3 regions of the Tistrella sp. genome follow, and region 3 is predicted to be linked to each of the others. Evidence: riboswitches for the same ligand, from Rfam matches in the RefSeq annotation. Region 3 holds a riboswitch; each other region holds the start of a gene.

What was found. Region 3 has a riboswitch for cobalamin ahead of CMO28_RS22840 (hypothetical protein). Riboswitches for the same ligand answer to the same signal wherever they lie in the genome.
Region 1: linked by a shared signal. The riboswitch ahead of CMO28_RS23525 (TonB-dependent receptor plug domain-containing protein) and the one ahead of CMO28_RS22840 (hypothetical protein) in region 3 are both predicted to bind cobalamin.
Region 2: linked by a shared signal. The riboswitch ahead of CMO28_RS26670 (ribonucleoside-diphosphate reductase subunit alpha) and the one ahead of CMO28_RS22840 (hypothetical protein) in region 3 are both predicted to bind cobalamin.

The regions. Positions count from the first base shown of each region.
Region 1 is NZ_NYWI01000073.1:26,635-31,656, reverse strand. It holds gene CMO28_RS23530 (ABC transporter substrate-binding protein) at 1-284, opposite strand, end outside; gene CMO28_RS23525 (TonB-dependent receptor plug domain-containing protein) at 289-2,229, opposite strand; cobalamin riboswitch at 2,395-2,611, opposite strand; gene CMO28_RS23520 (SDR family NAD(P)-dependent oxidoreductase) at 2,683-3,456, opposite strand; gene CMO28_RS23515 (YicC/YloC family endoribonuclease) at 3,618-4,508, shown strand; gene gmk (guanylate kinase) at 4,537-5,022, shown strand, end outside.
Region 2 is NZ_NYWI01000078.1:20,063-25,084, forward strand. It holds gene CMO28_RS26665 (ribonucleotide-diphosphate reductase subunit beta) at 1-29, opposite strand, end outside; gene CMO28_RS26670 (ribonucleoside-diphosphate reductase subunit alpha) at 20-1,924, opposite strand; cobalamin riboswitch at 2,059-2,279, opposite strand; gene CMO28_RS26675 (short-chain fatty acyl-CoA regulator family protein) at 2,299-3,732, opposite strand; gene CMO28_RS26680 (MmgE/PrpD family protein) at 3,874-5,022, shown strand, end outside.
Region 3 is NZ_NYWI01000072.1:26,635-31,656, forward strand. It holds gene CMO28_RS22835 (TonB-dependent receptor) at 1-1,197, opposite strand, end outside; gene CMO28_RS22840 (hypothetical protein) at 1,228-2,049, opposite strand; cobalamin riboswitch at 2,145-2,357, opposite strand; gene pncA (bifunctional nicotinamidase/pyrazinamidase) at 2,469-3,098, opposite strand; partial or broken gene CMO28_RS29975 (RNA methyltransferase) at 3,288-4,043, opposite strand; gene cimA (citramalate synthase) at 4,097-5,022, opposite strand, start outside.

The sequences.
Region 1 (5,022 bases), on a different contig from region 3:
TCCTCCGCCCGGCCGTGATTGAGCACCAGCCCCTGCGCCGCTGCGGGATCGATCGCCGCCGGCCCCGCGGCCAGCCAGGTAACCGATACCAGCCGGCCGGGCGGTGCCAGGCGCAGCAGCAATTCGTCGGCACACAGGTTCATCGACACGATCCGCCGCGGCCCGTCCCCGGCGGAAGCCGAGGGCGGGGCCGCGAGTACCAGGCCGGTCAGCAGAAGCCCGGTCGACAGAAACCTGGTCGACAGAAGCCCGGTCAGGCGGTGCGGAAGGCGCCGTGCTCGCATCAGGTCAGAACCGCATCCGCAGGCCGGCATAACCTGCGCGACCACGTGAGCCGTAGCCCAGAACCTCCTGATACTCCTCGTCAAAGAGATTGTCGATCCGACCGAAGATCTCGACCGTGTCGGTGAGATCATAGGCGGCGGTCAGGTTGACGAGGGTGTAGTCGTCGAGGGTGACGACGCTTCGGTTGTAGAAGGCATCGTAGGCCCAGTCTTTCTGTTCGCCGTTGTAGACGACAGAGAGGCCGGCCCGGCCACGGTTGTCGAGAAAGCGGGTCGAGAGATCGGCACTGGCGATGTGCGGCGCACGACGCACCAACTCCTGCCCGTTGGAGTCTTCTCCGTCTGTATACGTGTAGGCCAGCCGCAGATCGGCCCACGAAACCGGCCGTATGGTGACCGAGGTTTCTATCCCATTGATCCGCGATGTGCCGGGCAGGTTGATCGACGTGCTGCCGCTGCCTTGGATCAGATTTTCGATGTCCTGGCGGAACCAGCCGAAATCGATCACGAATCGACCATCGAAGAAGCTGTGCTCGATACCGGCATCCCAGCCGGTTGCCTCTTCAGGCTTCAGATCGGGATTTCCTTGATAGGTATTGCTGTAGCCGAACAACTCAAACAGGGTCGGGTTCTTGATGCCAGTTCCATAAGAAGCCCGCAGTTTGGTATCCGTGCCCGGGATCAGCCAGGCTGCGGTGAAGCGCCAGGTCTTCTGATCGTCGAAGATTTCATTCCTGTCGTAGCGTCCGGCCGCAGAGAGAAAGAGCTGGTCGTAGAGCCCGAGGCGGTATTCCCCCGCAAAACCTGTGGAATCAAAGGCACGGTCGACCGTTGACCAGGCACTGCTGGTTCGTACGGTTTCGCGTTCATACTCGGTTCCCAGCGAAAGATCGTGACTGACGGCGCCGGTCTCGAACCCGTAGTCGGTCTGATAGTCTGCCTTCAGCCGGCGGCCCAGATAGGTGCTGGTGATGCTGCCATCTGATCGGTAGTCGCGATCATGTTCGGTGTTGGCAAGGCCGACCTTATGATGCCAGCGGCCGTCCGCCATGGCGTAGCGCGCTTCGCCGCGCAGGAAGGTCTGCGTACCGCGGGTTTCCTCATCGGCGTCGTAAGGAAGAGTGGAATAGCCATCCCCTTCCGTACGATAGCGCACGGTCCTGCCGACCAGGGCGAATTCCAGATCCTCCGCCGGCCGCCAGCCGAATTTCGCGAAAGCGGACCGGTTGCGATAGCCGTCCTTCTCCGGATTGCCGGCGCGTTCATCGGCGGATGAGATGCCGTCGGTGCGGAAGCTCTGGGCCGAGACCAGGGCATCGAACGTCTGGTCGCCATAAGAGACCGTGCCGACCGCTTCGCGGGTGTCGAAACTGCCGGCCTCGGTCCGCACACTGCCCGAAAGCGGGCCGGACCCACGTTTGGTCGTGATGTCGATCACGCCACCCACGGCATCCGAGCCATAGAGCGCGCTCTGCGGGCCGCGCAGAACCTCGATCCGCTCGATCTCGTAAGCAAGCAGATGGCCGAAATCGAATTCCGACCCGCCCGAAGGATCGGAGACTTCTATGCCGTCGATGCGCACCAGGGTCTGATTGGCTTCCGAGCCGCGGATGCGGATCTGCGATGTGCCACCCACCGACCCGGTGCGGCTGACCGCAAGGCCGGGCACCAGACGCAGGACATCGTCGACCTGACGGATCTGCAAAGCCTCGATCTGTTCGGCTGTGATGACGGTGACGGCGCTGCCGACGGTCTCGACCGGCACCGGGCTGCGGGCGGCAGAGACGGAAAGCGGGGCGAGACGCGTGGCCTCGTCGGTTCCAGTCTCTTCGGCAGCGGCCAGGTTCGTAATTGCCAGCGGAGACAGCGTGATCAGTGGCAGGGCCAGGCCGGCACGAAGCTGACGGCGCGACCGGTGGCGGGCGGGTGGGCGATTGGTGGACACGGGGATACTCGACCTCGTTCGACTGCGTCATGCGGTCACTGCGAACGAGGCCGGCAGGGTGGCTGGTCGGGGCGGGAAGGGGAAGCCTTGGGGGGCTTATGGGGTCTTCATGCCGCGCCGCCACCGCTTGCAGAACCCATCGGTACACCCCGCCCGACGTGCTCGCCCGTGACCGCGAATGACGGCAGGTCTCCTGGCTCGCGGGTCATCGCACCACCGTCACCTTCCCGGCCCCCGTCGGGGCCAGTGGTTTCGAGACGGGGCACTCTCCGCTTACAGTTGCGGGGGCAGCCGCGGAATTGCCGGATTATGATACCGGCGCACCGCATTCCCTTTTCATCCTGCGGAACGACCGCAGGACACCGTCAGTGGAGCCATCCTGGCGCGAAGATCGCCCGTCTGGCAAGCGCGATGTGACATTCGCGTGTTTTCGCCGGATGGTTGCAGCGGCCGTCACTTCCCAGGCAGGCCGCCGAGCAGCCGGTCCGCCCAGGCGGCCGGCAGGGCGGCGAGCAGCCAGCAAAGGGCCGCCAGTTGCCACGGAAAGGCGATGCGCGCCCGGTTGCGGTCGAGCCCGCGGCGGATGATCCGCGCCGCCCGGTCGGCATCCATCAGGAAGGGCATCGGAAAGCGGTTGCGGGCGGTCATCGGCGTGCGCACGAACCCCGGGCAGACGACAGACACCCGTAGCCCGCCATGGGCAAGGCGCGGACGCAGCCCTTCGCCCCAGGCCTTCACGGCCGCCTTTGATGCGGCATAGGCAGGCGCCCCCGGCTGGCCGCGATAGCCGGCGAGGCTGGCGACGATGGCGATCGCTCCGCGCCCGCGACCCAGCATCAGCTCGGCTGCGGGCAGCACGGTGTTGACCACGCCGTCGACATTGACCGCGAAGATGGCCCTGGTAACCTCTGCCGAAACCGCGCCGCCACTGCCGGTTTCGTTGCCTGAGATGCCGGCATTGGCGATCATCAGGTCGAGGGGCGCGCCTGCACCGATCGCGGTCACCCAGGCTGCGACGGCATCGGCATCGGTGACGTCGAACCGCGCCACATCCACCTCGGCACCACGGCTGCGGGCGGCGGCTGCCACGGCTTCCGTGCGGTCCGTGTCGCGGCCATGCAGGGAAAGTCGGATGCCCGGTCCGGCATATTCCAGCGCCAGGGCAGCGCCCAGTCCGCTGGACGCGCCGGTGATCGCGATATGGCGGGGCGTGGGGGATGCGGTCATGGGACGCGGGTGGTCCTGGTGGACATCCGACGGGCAGCGTCGGAGACTGTGACGTGATCAGACCCGGATGGTCATCCGAGGCTTGGCGGGGGCGGGACGGGTTCGTATAGTCCGCCCGTCCGACCCGCCCCTGATCATCGCTCATCCTCGGGAGATTGGCCATGGCGCTTGCCAGCATGACAGGATTCGCCCGCGCCGATGCAGGCGATGCCCGCTATGGCTGGAACTGGGAAGTCAAGAGCGTCAACGGCCGCGGGCTGGACCTGCGGATCCGGCTGGCGCCCGGTTTCGACCAGCTGGAACCGGTCGTCCGCAAGGTCGCCCAGGACCGTATCCGCCGCGGCCATGTCAGCGTGCAGCTGGGCCTGGTGACCCATGCCCGGGGCGCGCGTCTTCGCATCGATCCCGAGGTCGCCGACGGGCTGGGCGAGGTTCTGACCGAGCTTCAGCGACGCTTTCCCAAGGCGAAGGTGCCGCGGCTCGACGGCCTGCTGCGGGTGCCGGGCCTGTTGCAGATGGTGGAGCAGGAGGAGAGCGAGGCCGTTCGGGCGGCGCGCGAGCATGCGATGACCGAGAGCCTGATCGCCGCCTTCGATCGCCTGGTCATTGCCCGCGCCCAGGAAGGGGCGGCTCTGACCCGGTTGCTGACCGAACATGTCGATGCGATCGAGGGGCTGGTGACCGAGGCTGCCGGCCTGGCCGCCACCCAGCCTGCGACCATCCGTGCCCGGCTGGAGGAACAGCTGCGCAGCCTGCTGCAGGACCGCGCGGGTGCTGCCGAAGACCGGATCGTTCAGGAAGCCGCGATGCTGGCTGCCAAGGCCGATATCCGTGAAGAGCTGGACCGGCTGGTCGCCCATGTCGCCCAGGCACGGGAGCTGATGGCCGCCGACGAGCCGGTCGGGCGCCAGCTCGATTTCCTGGCGCAGGAATTCAACCGTGAGGCCAATACGCTGTGCTCGAAATCTTCCGACACGGCGCTGACGCGGATCGGACTTGCCCTCAAGACCCGGATCGATCAGCTCCGCGAGCAGATCCAGAACGTCGAATGAGCTTCGACATCACCGCCTCTCAGGGACCATGCTGCTGATGACCGACACCACCGCCGCACGCCGCGCCCCTCATGATCGCCGGCGTGGCTTGATGCTGGTGCTCTCCTCGCCTTCGGGTGCCGGCAAGACCACGCTGTCGCGCCGCCTGCTGTCGCAGGACGACGACATCACGCTGTCGGTCTCGGTAACCACCCGCCCGATGCGCCCGGGCGAGGTGGACGGCGTCGACTATCACTTCATCGATCGCGCGAGTTTCGATCGCATGGTGGCCGAAGAGGCGCTTCTTGAGCATGCGACCGTGTTCGAAAACAGCTATGGCACACCCCGGGCCGCGGTAGAGGCGACGCTGGCCGACGGCCGCGACGTTCTGTTCGACATCGACTGGCAGGGCACCCAGCAGCTGGCCGACCGGGCGCGCGACGACCTTGTGACCGTCTTCATCCTGCCGCCCTCGATCGCCGAACTGGAGCGCCGCCTGACGACCCGGGCTCAGGACAGCGCCGAGGTGGTGGCC
Region 2 (5,022 bases), on a different contig from region 3:
TCGCCGGCGATCACGCGCCTCACTGACATGCCAGGCACTCCTCGTAATCGGTGCGTGCGGTCGCGGCCAGGCTGGCCCCGGCACGGGTGCCGCCGGCAAAGCCCGCCCGCTGGATGGATTTGGAGCGGCAGTAATAAAGGCTCTTCACCCCCCGCTCCCAGGCGGTCCAGTGCAGCATGTGCAGATCCCATTTATCGATATCGGCCGGCAGATACAGGTTCAGCGACTGGCTCTGGCACAGGAAGGGTGCACGGTCGGCCGCCAGTTCCACGATCCAGCGCTGATCGATCTCGAAGGCGGTGCGGAACACCGCCTTCTCGTCGTCGGTCAACCCGTCCAGATGCTGCACCGATCCTTCGTGCTCGACGATCGATTGCCAGATCTCGGGCCGGTCGAGGCCGCGTTCGGTCAGCAGCCGGGCCAGATGCGGGTTGCGCACCGGAAAGGCGCCCGACAGCGTCTTGTGGGTGTAGATATTGGCCGGGACCGGCTCGATACAGGCGCTGGTGCCGCCGCAGATGATGCTGATCGACGCCGTCGGCGCGATGGCGAGCTTGTGGCTGAACCGCGCCTGCATGCCGGCCTCGGCCGCGTCCGGGCAGGGGCCGCGCTCCTCGGCCAGGAACACCGAGGCCCGGTCGGCCTCCTGGCGCAGCCTGCGGAAGATCGCAAGGTTCCAGGCCTTGGCCATCGCGCTTTCGAACGGGATGCCGCGCGCCTGCAGGAAGGCATGAAAGCCCATGACGCCCAGCCCGACCGAGCGTTCGCGCATCGCCGAATAGCGCGCCCGGGCCATCTCGTCGGGTGCCGTCTCGATGAAGCTGGTCAGCACGTTGTCGAGGAAGCGCAGCACGTCCTCGACGACCCCCGCCTCACCCTGCCACTGATCCCAGGTTTCGATGTTGAGCGAGGCAAGACAGCAGACCGCGGTGCGTTCCTCGTCCAGATGATCGGCGCCGGTCGCGAGCGTGATTTCGCTGCACAGGTTGGAAGTCGAGACCTTGAGCCCCAGCGCCCGCTGATGGCGCGGCAGCGCCCGGTTCACCGTGTCGATGAACAGAAGATAGGGCTCACCGGTCTGCAGCCGGGTCTCAAGGATCCGCTGCCACAGCCGCCTGGCGTCGATGCGGCGCATCACCGCGCCGGATTTGGGGCTGATCAGCGGAAAATCGGCGCCATCGCGCACGGCTTCCATGAAGGCATCGGTGATCGCGATGCCGTGATGCAGGTTCAGGCCCTTGCGGTTGAAATCGCCCGAGGCCTTGCGGATTTCAAGAAATTCCTCGATCTCCGGGTGATGCACGTCCAGATAGACCGCGGCCGATCCGCGACGCAGCGAGCCCTGCGAGATCGCCAGCGTCAGCCCGTCCATGACATGGATGAAGGGGATGATGCCGGATGTCTCGCCGCAGCCCTTCACCGGCTCGCCGATGGAACGGACCTCGCCCCAATAGGTGCCGATGCCGCCGCCATTGGAGGCGAGCGCCACATTCTCGTTCCAGGTCCGCACGATGCCGTCCAGGCTGTCGGGCACCGCGTTCAGGAAGCACGAGATCGGCAGGCCGCGGCTGGTGCCGCCATTGGACAGGATCGGCGTCGCCGGCATGAACCAGAGCCGCGAGATCGCATCATAGATCCGCTGGGCATGGGCCCGGTCGTCGGCATAGGCGCAGGCGACCCGGGCGAACAGATCCTGATAGCTCTCCCCCGGCATCAGATAGCGGTCACGCAGCGTCGCCTTGCCGAAATCGGTCAGCAGCGCATCACGGCCACGATCGAGCACCAGATCGGCCGGCACCGGCTTGGGGGCCAGCGGAAACGGGATCGGCGCCTGCGGCCGGCGCGGCACGGCTTCGGGCGGCAGCGAAGCCGTCACCGGAACCAGATGGCCGTGCCGGTCGAAGTCGAAGGCGAGAGAGGTCATGGCGTTCACCCATCGATCTGCGGACCGGGGCCGGATGAACGCAGGGCAGGCCGAACGCGCGGGCACGGGATCAGAACCCGCGGGTCGCCGGACGGAAACCGCCATGCGCCCGCCGGGACTCCCCGCCCAGGGACGTATCATTCCAAGGTTCCGGCAGGTCTCCTGGCTCGCGGGTCACCGCCGCCACGCCGGCCTTCCCGACGGTTGCCCGTCAGTGGCCCAGTCTTGCGTGGCCGCTCTCCGCCTACAGTTGCGGGGACAGCTCCGGCATTGACGGGGGTGTCCCCCGTCGCACCGGATTCCCTCTTAGCCCCAGATCTTGTGGACCTGGGGAACCGAGAACGCCGCATCTTGTGCAGATCGCCGTCCCGCCGTCAAGCCTCGGCCGCGGGATAGGGGGCGAAGCGGCGTTCCGCCTCGTCGACCGCCAGGCGCCGCCCCACCGGCGGAAAGGCGCGCTGCGGGCAGGCCGGGCGGTCGCAGACCTTGCAGCCGGCGCCGATCGGCGTCGCGGCCTCCGGATCGGACAGGTCCAGCCCCTTGGCATAGACCAGCCGGCCGGCATGGCGCAGGTCACAGCCAAGCCCGATGGCGAAGCTCTTGCCCGGTGCGCCCCAGCCGCCGCCCATGCGTCCCACGGTGCGGGCGATCCAGAGATAGGTCCGGCCATCGGGCATGCGGGCCAGCTGGGTCAGGATCCGGCCGGGGCTGGCGAAGGCCTCGTGCACGTTCCAGAGCGGGCAGCTGCCGCCGACCCGCGAGAAGTGGAAATCGGTCGCCGACTGACGTTTGGAGATATTGCCGGCCCGGTCGACCCGCACGAAGAAGAACGGCACGCCCCGCGCCTCGGGCCGCTGCAACGTGCTGAGGCGATGGCAGATGGTCTCGAACCCCACCCCGAACCGGCGGGACAGCCGCTCGATGTCATAGCCCAGTTCCTCCGCAGCCGCCAGGAAGGGGGCATAGGGCAGGATCAGCGCCCCGGCGAAATAGGCGGCCAGGCCGATCCGCGCCAGCACCCGCGCCTCTTCCCCGGAAAAGCCCGGATCGGCCGACAGCCGGTCCAGCACCGCCCCCTGTTCCAGAAAGGCGAGCCGGCTGGCGATCTGGAAGGCGGCCCGGCCCGGCGGCAGCCCGGCTGCCAGCCGCAGCACCCGGCGCTCGGGATCGAAGCGGCTGAGCACCCCGCCCCGGCTTTCCGCCTCGCCCGGCTCTTCGTCGTCGATCACCTCGACACCGTGCCGGCGGCGCAGATGGGCGATCAACCGCGGCAGAACCCGGCCGGGAACCAGGCCTGCCGCGGTGTTCAGCGCCTCGGCGGCATGGTCCAGCTCGGCCACATGGTTGTGGCGGGCATAGAAGAAATCCCGCACCTCCTCGTAAGGCATCGGCGTCAGGGTCTGGCCGGCGACGTCCTGCCCCAACCGGGCGGCAAGCGCATCGGCCCGCTCTTCCGCCGCCCGCCAGTTCCGGTGCAGCCCGACCAGCGCCCGGCCGATCTCGGGCATACCGGCGGCCAGTTCCCGGATCTCGGCCATCGACGCCCGCCCGCCGGCCCCCTCGCCGCTCAACACATCGCGCAGATCGGCGATCAGCCGCGCCTCCTCGTCTTCCGAGAACATCTGCACATCGACCCCGAAGACCGCATTGATCTTCAGCAGCACCGGCACGGTCAGGGGCCGTTGGTTGCGTTCCAGCTGGTTCAGGTAGCTGGGCGACACGTCCAGCGCGCGGGCCAGTGCCGCCTGGGTCAGGCCGCGTTCCTCGCGCAGCCGTTTCAGCCGCACACCCATGAATGCCTTGCTCATGCCCGGCTCATCCTTCGCTCCCCGAATCTTCGCAAACTTCGCAAACTTCCGGGCCACCCTTCGCAAACCCACGCATTTTCAGTCATTTGCGGGTTTTTCCGTCTGCGTATATTGCGAAGCATCCCATCCGATGCAAGAGCAATGAGGCCCCTGGTGATCCTGCACGAGGTTCGCGCCCACCGTTCCGCCGACCATCTGCCCCGCGAGGATCAGCTCGCCTGGAAGATCGCGGCCGTTGCCGCCGACCCGGTACCGGTCGGTGCCGAAGTGGCCGAGATGATCGGCAACCGCATCATCGACAATGCCGCGGTCGCCGCCGCCGCCCTCGCCCGCCGGCCGGTGGTGAGCGCCCGCACCCAGGCGGCCGCGCACCCCTTCACCCCCGGCGCCACGGTCTTCGGCCTGTCACCTCATCGTCGGGTTTCGCCCGAATGGGCGGCCTGGGCCAACGGGGTCGCGGTGCGTGAACTCGACTTCCACGACACATTCCTCGCCGCCGACTATTCCCATCCGGGCGACAACATCCCGCCGGTGCTGGCAGTCGCCCAGCATTGCGGGCTCAACGGCGACCGGCTGCTTCGCGGCCTTGCCGCCGCCTACGAGATCCAGGTCGATCTGGTGAAGGGCATCTGCCTGCACGAGCACCGCATCGACCACATCGCCCATCTGGGCCCCTCGGCCGCCGCCGGCATCGGCGCGGCGCTGGGCCTGCCGGCAGAGGTGATCCTCCAGGCGGTGCAGCAGGCGCTGCACGTCACCACCACCACCCGCCAGTCGCGCAAGGGCGAGATTTCCAGCTGGAAGGCCTATGCCCCGGCCTTCGCCGGCAAGATGGCGATCGAGGCGGTGGACCGCGCCATGCGCGGCGAGGGCGCGCCCGCGCCCGTCTACGAGGGCGAGGACGGGGTCATCGCCCGCATGCTCGGCGGCTTCGACGCGGTCTACCACGTGCCGCTCCCCGCACCCGGAGAACCGAAGCGCGCGATCCTTGAAACCTGGACCAAGGAATATTCGGCCGAATACCAGGCCCAGGCGCTGATCGATCTGGCCCGCCGCATGGCACCCGCGATCGGCAATCCCGCCCGGGTGAAGAGCATCGTCATCCACACCAGCCACCACACCCATAACGTGATCGGTACCGGCAGCGGCGACCCGCAGAAGTTCGACCCCAGGGCCAGCCGCGAGACGCTGGATCATTCGATCATGTACATCTTCGCGGTGGCGCTGGAAGACGGCGGCTGGCACCACCAGCGCTCCTATGCGCCCGACCGCGCCGCCCGCCCCTCGACC
Region 3 (5,022 bases):
CAGGGTCAGCGCGTCGTCGAAGGCCCGATGCACGCCCTCGCCATACACGCCGAAATCCTCGGTATCCTGGTTGATGTCATAGGGCGGCACCTGAGAGGTGGCCCCGCCCGAGACCGACTGGCGGAAGCGATCGCTGCGCAGTTTCGCGGTTTCGGCATCGATGCCGAACAGAAGGTCGGTATCGTCCCCCACCGCCAGCCGCGGCGCCAGCTTCAGCCCCAGCACGTCGAGCTGGCGGCGGTTGTCGTCGACCGAAAAGCCCGGCGCACCGCTGCGCTGACGCTCCGACCCCCAGTGAAAGCTGTCGACATCACGCACCGCATAGGCCTGGGCCGAAAGCCCCAGCCCGCCGCCGAATTCGGTGTCCCAGGCAAGATCGAGCGAGGCGTTGCGCCGGTCGTCGGTGTTGTCCAGATCCCATTGCGAGCCGCGGAAGCCGGCATCATAGACACCGTCGGTGCGGAGCGTCAGATCGATGCGCCCGACATCCTCACTCTCGAAGCCCAGCGCCGCCAGACCGCCACCGCGTTTCCAGGCGGTGTTGGCAAGCTGCCCCTCGGGGGTGTGGTAGTCGTCGGAAAGGCCGCCGCCGATGCCGACATAATGGTCGAAGCCGGCCGTGCCGCCGGCATTGGCGGCATGGCCACGGGCCAGGCCGAAGGATCCGGCACGGGCGGTGATCTCGCTGCCCGGGTCCTCGGTGGCGCCGCTGCGGGTGACCAGGTTGACCACGCCGCCGATCGCCTGGGCGCCGTAGATCACCGAGGCCGGGCCGCGGATGATCTCGATCCGGTCCAGATCGTCGGGCGAGAGCTTGGAGAGATTGGCGGTGCCGGCACGGCGGCCGTTCATCAGCACCGTCACCTGGCTGCGCCAGTCGCGGCCCTGGCCGTCGGTCGCGCCGCCGCGGATGTTGAACGAGGTCTGGCCCGGGCTCCAGTCGCTGAAGAAGCCGACGGCGTTTTCGGCCAAAAGATCGGTCACCGACCGGGCGGACGACCGGCGGATGGTAGCGGTATCGATCACCTGCACGGTGCCGGCGGCCCGGGCGCGGGGTTCGTCGCGGCCCTGGGCGGTGATCAGCATGCGGTCGAGTTCGGTGGCGGCGTCGGCCTCCGCCGCATCGGGAAGACAGGCGACGGAGCAGGACAGGGCCAGCACGCCAAGGGCGGGCCGGCGCAGAGAGGTGATGCGCATGGACGGACGATCCGGTTTCTTATGATTTGTTCAGCTGTGCCAGAGGAAGACGGCGGAGAGCTTGGGCGCCTCGGCGATCACCCCGCCATCGGCTTCGACCAACGCCAGATCGAGATGACGATCGAGCCGCGCCTCCAGATCGTCCACCGCATGACCGCGGCGGCCCAGATGGTCGAGCATATGCGCACGTGCGGCGGCACGGTCGGGAAACAGCGCCCGGAAGGTCCAGGGCACCAGATGGACCGTATCGGGGGCAAGGTCGCCCCCCAACTCGTCGAGCGCCGGCCGGTCGCCGGGGGTGATGTCTTCACCATGAAGATGGGATGGCAGGAAACCCGCCAGGCACCAGCTGCGCGGCCCCGCCTGGGCCGGCACGATCCAGGCGAGCATCCGGCCGAGCGGCCGGGTGCGGGCATGCAGCGCCCGGGCCTGGCCGATCGGCCCCGGAATATTGGCGCAGAGCACCAGATCGGCCGGCGCCGCCGGATCGGCGGGCGCAAGCTCCTGCCAGACGGCGTCGCGGATCTCGATCGACAGGTCGGGCCGCGCCTCGGCAAGCCCGGCCAGCCGGCCGCGCATATGGGCATTGGGTTCGATGGCGCACCAGCGCCCGCCGCGGGCGATCACGGCCTGGCCGAGCAGGCCCGATCCGGCGCCGATATCGATCAGGCTGCGCGGCCGGCCGCCGTAAAGCGCACGAAGCGTATCGCCCAGATTGCGGGCATAGTCCGACCGCGCGAGTTGTTCGGCGAAGAAGGCGGCATCGGCATCCGCCCAGAGGGCGGATGGTGGGCTGGCAAATGGAGAGCTGGCCGCGGCCGATGGCACGGCAGCCCGGGGCGTGGCGGACATCTTGGGCCTCACCTGCGTGGCACGTCACCGCAGGCCGGATCCGGGTGGAGCATTCCCCCCGGATCGCCATCGATACACCCCGACCGATGGGCACGCGCGTGACCACGAATGACGGCAGGTCTCCTGGCTCACGGGTCATCGCCGGTCCGTCGCCTTCCCGGCGCCCCGATATGCCGGGCAACCAGTGGCATCGCTGACGGCCAGCTCGCCGTCTACAGTTGCGGGGGCAGCCGGGGCCTGACGCGGATCACCGCCTGCACCCCGTTCCCTTTTGATCCCCGAGGGGAACCGTCGCGGATGACGATAGTGGAGCCGCCCATGACTGGTCAAGCATCCCGCCCTCCTGGTTATTGATACGATATAACATAACATTTTCAGATGATGCAACGCCCCCGACAGACATGCTGCGGGGGCCTCGGTCAGATGAACAGATCACCGGCGGATACGAAGCGCACACCGGCCGCCGTCATCTCGGCGCGTGCGCGGTCCAGCGAGCCGTCGGTATCGATGGCCCGGCAGGCATCTTCCACCAGAACCACCTCGAAACCGGCGGCCCGGGCGTCGAGCGCCGTCCAGGCGACACAGAAATCGGTGGCGAGCCCGCAGACGAAAACCCGCTTGACGCTGCGCGAGCGCAGATAGCCGTCGAGCCCGGTGGCGCTGCGCCGGTCGGCGGCGAGGAAGGCCGAATAGCTGTCGACCGTGGCGTCGTCGCCCTTGCGGATGATCAGCCGGGCATGGGGCAGATCCAGATCGTCATGCAGCCTGGCGCCATGGCTGCCCTGCACGCAATGGTCGGGCCAGAGCACCTGGGTGCCATAGGCAAGCTCCGCGGTCTGGAACGGCGCCTTGCCGGCATGGCTGGAAGCGAAAGAGGCATGGCCGGCCGGGTGCCAGTCCTGGGTCAGCACCACCTCGGTGAACAGCCGTCCGATCCGGTTGACCACCGGCACGATCTCGTCGCCGCCGGCGACCGCCAGCGCGCCGCCGGGCATGAAGTCATATTGCGGATCGGTCACGATCAGCGCATCGCCGGCGCCCGGACGCAGCCGCAGGGCCTCGGCGCGCGCCTCGGCTTCGGCATGACGGCGGCGACGGGACGACCGGCGACCGCCGGTCTCGGCCGAGGCGCCGCCGGTCTCGGCCTGATCCAGCGCCTCGCGGCGGCGGCGATAGGACGGGAAGGCCGCCAGTTCCTCGTCGCGCGCGCCCCGGATCATCAGCCCGTGCAGGAAGCCACGCAGCGAGCGGACCTCCTGCCCGGTCAGATCGGCACGCAGGAACATTGCCTGCAGATTGCGCAGCATCGTCGGCCGCATCTGCCGGTTGCGCACCACCCCCGACCAGTCGAGCGCCTGGCCCAGATGCTCCAGGAAGGCATCGATCTCCTGCTTGCTCGCCCGGCCATAGCGGCCGAAATCGAGCTGCACCGGCACGGTCTCGTCGCGTGCGGTGAACCATTCATACGAGACCAGCGCCACTGCCTGGGCAAGGTTCAGCGAGGCGAAAGCGGGGTTGAGCGGCACCGTCAGGATCAGATCGGCCAGAGCCACATCGTCATTCTCAAGCCCGGTGCGCTCGGGGCCGAACAGAATGCCGACCCGGCCGCCGGCCTCGACATGGCCGCGCATGCGCGCCGCCGCCGCGGCGGGTGTCGCCACCGGCTTCACCATGTCGCGCGGCCGCGCGGTGGAGGCGACCACGAAATCCAGATCGGCGACCGCATCCGCCACCGTCGCATAGATCCGGGCGTTGTCGAGCACCGCATCGGCGCCCGAGGCCAGAACCCGCGCCCGCTCGCTCGGCCATTCGCAGCGCGGTGCCACCAGACGCATGTCGGTCAGGCCGAAATTCAGCATCGACCGTGCGGCCGAGCCGATATTGTCGGCGATCTGGGTGTTCACCAGGATGATGGCGGCCTGGTTGCCGACGGCACCTTCAATGCCACGGGTGGCGGCCGCCTTGGGCGGCCGCTGCTCGGACTGATCGGTCATGCGCTCATATATCTTGTTGCTGCGAAGGGAGCCGGCCGCCGGGCAAAGTATCCTCAGGCGACGCTATTGGCCGCCGCAACCTCTGCCGCCGCCTGCACCGATCCCCCGGCGCGATAGAGCCGCCAGGTGATGCCGTCGGCCAGCGCCTCGTAAGAGGCATTGACGACGTTAGCCGAGACGCCGACCGTCGACCAGTGGTCGCCGGCGGTATCGGCACTTTCGATCACCACCCGGGTCACCGCATCGGTGCCGGTGCCGTCCGGGGCCGACATGATCCGGACCTTATAATCGACCAGCCGCATGTCGCGCACCGGCTGATAGGTCTGGGCGATCGCCCGGCGGAGCGCAGTGTCGAGCGCGTTGACCGGGCCGTTGCCCTCTGCCACCGCCATCACCGGCACCCCGCCGACCGAGATCTTGATCGTCGCTTCCGACAGGGTCACCAGCTCGCCGCGGGCATTGTAGCGGCGCTCGTCGATCACCCGGAAGGACAGCAGGCGGAAATATTCCGGCACCTCGCCCAGCGCGCGACGGGCGAGCAGCTCCAGGCTGGCCTCGGCGCCGTCATAGGCATAGCCCATATGCTCGTTGGCCTTCACCTGCTCCAGCAGGGTCGGCAGGCGCGGATCCGACGGGTCGACCTCGATGCCGATCTCGGCGAGCCGCGCCAGAAGATTGGCCCGGCCGGCCTGGTCCGAGACCAGCACATGGCGCTGATTGCCGACCTGTTCCGGGCGGATATGCTCATAGGCGCGCGGATCCTTGAGCACCGCGCTCGCATGCAGCCCGCCCTTATGGGCGAAGGCGGCGGCGCCGACATAGGGCGCATGGATGTTGGGCGCCCGGTTCATCCGCTCGTCGAAGGCGCGGCTGACGCTGGTCAGATGGGCGAGCCCGGCCTCGTCGACCCCGGTCGTATAGCCCATCTTCAGCATCAGGGTCGGCAGCAGGGTCACCAGATTGGCATTGCCGCAGCGCT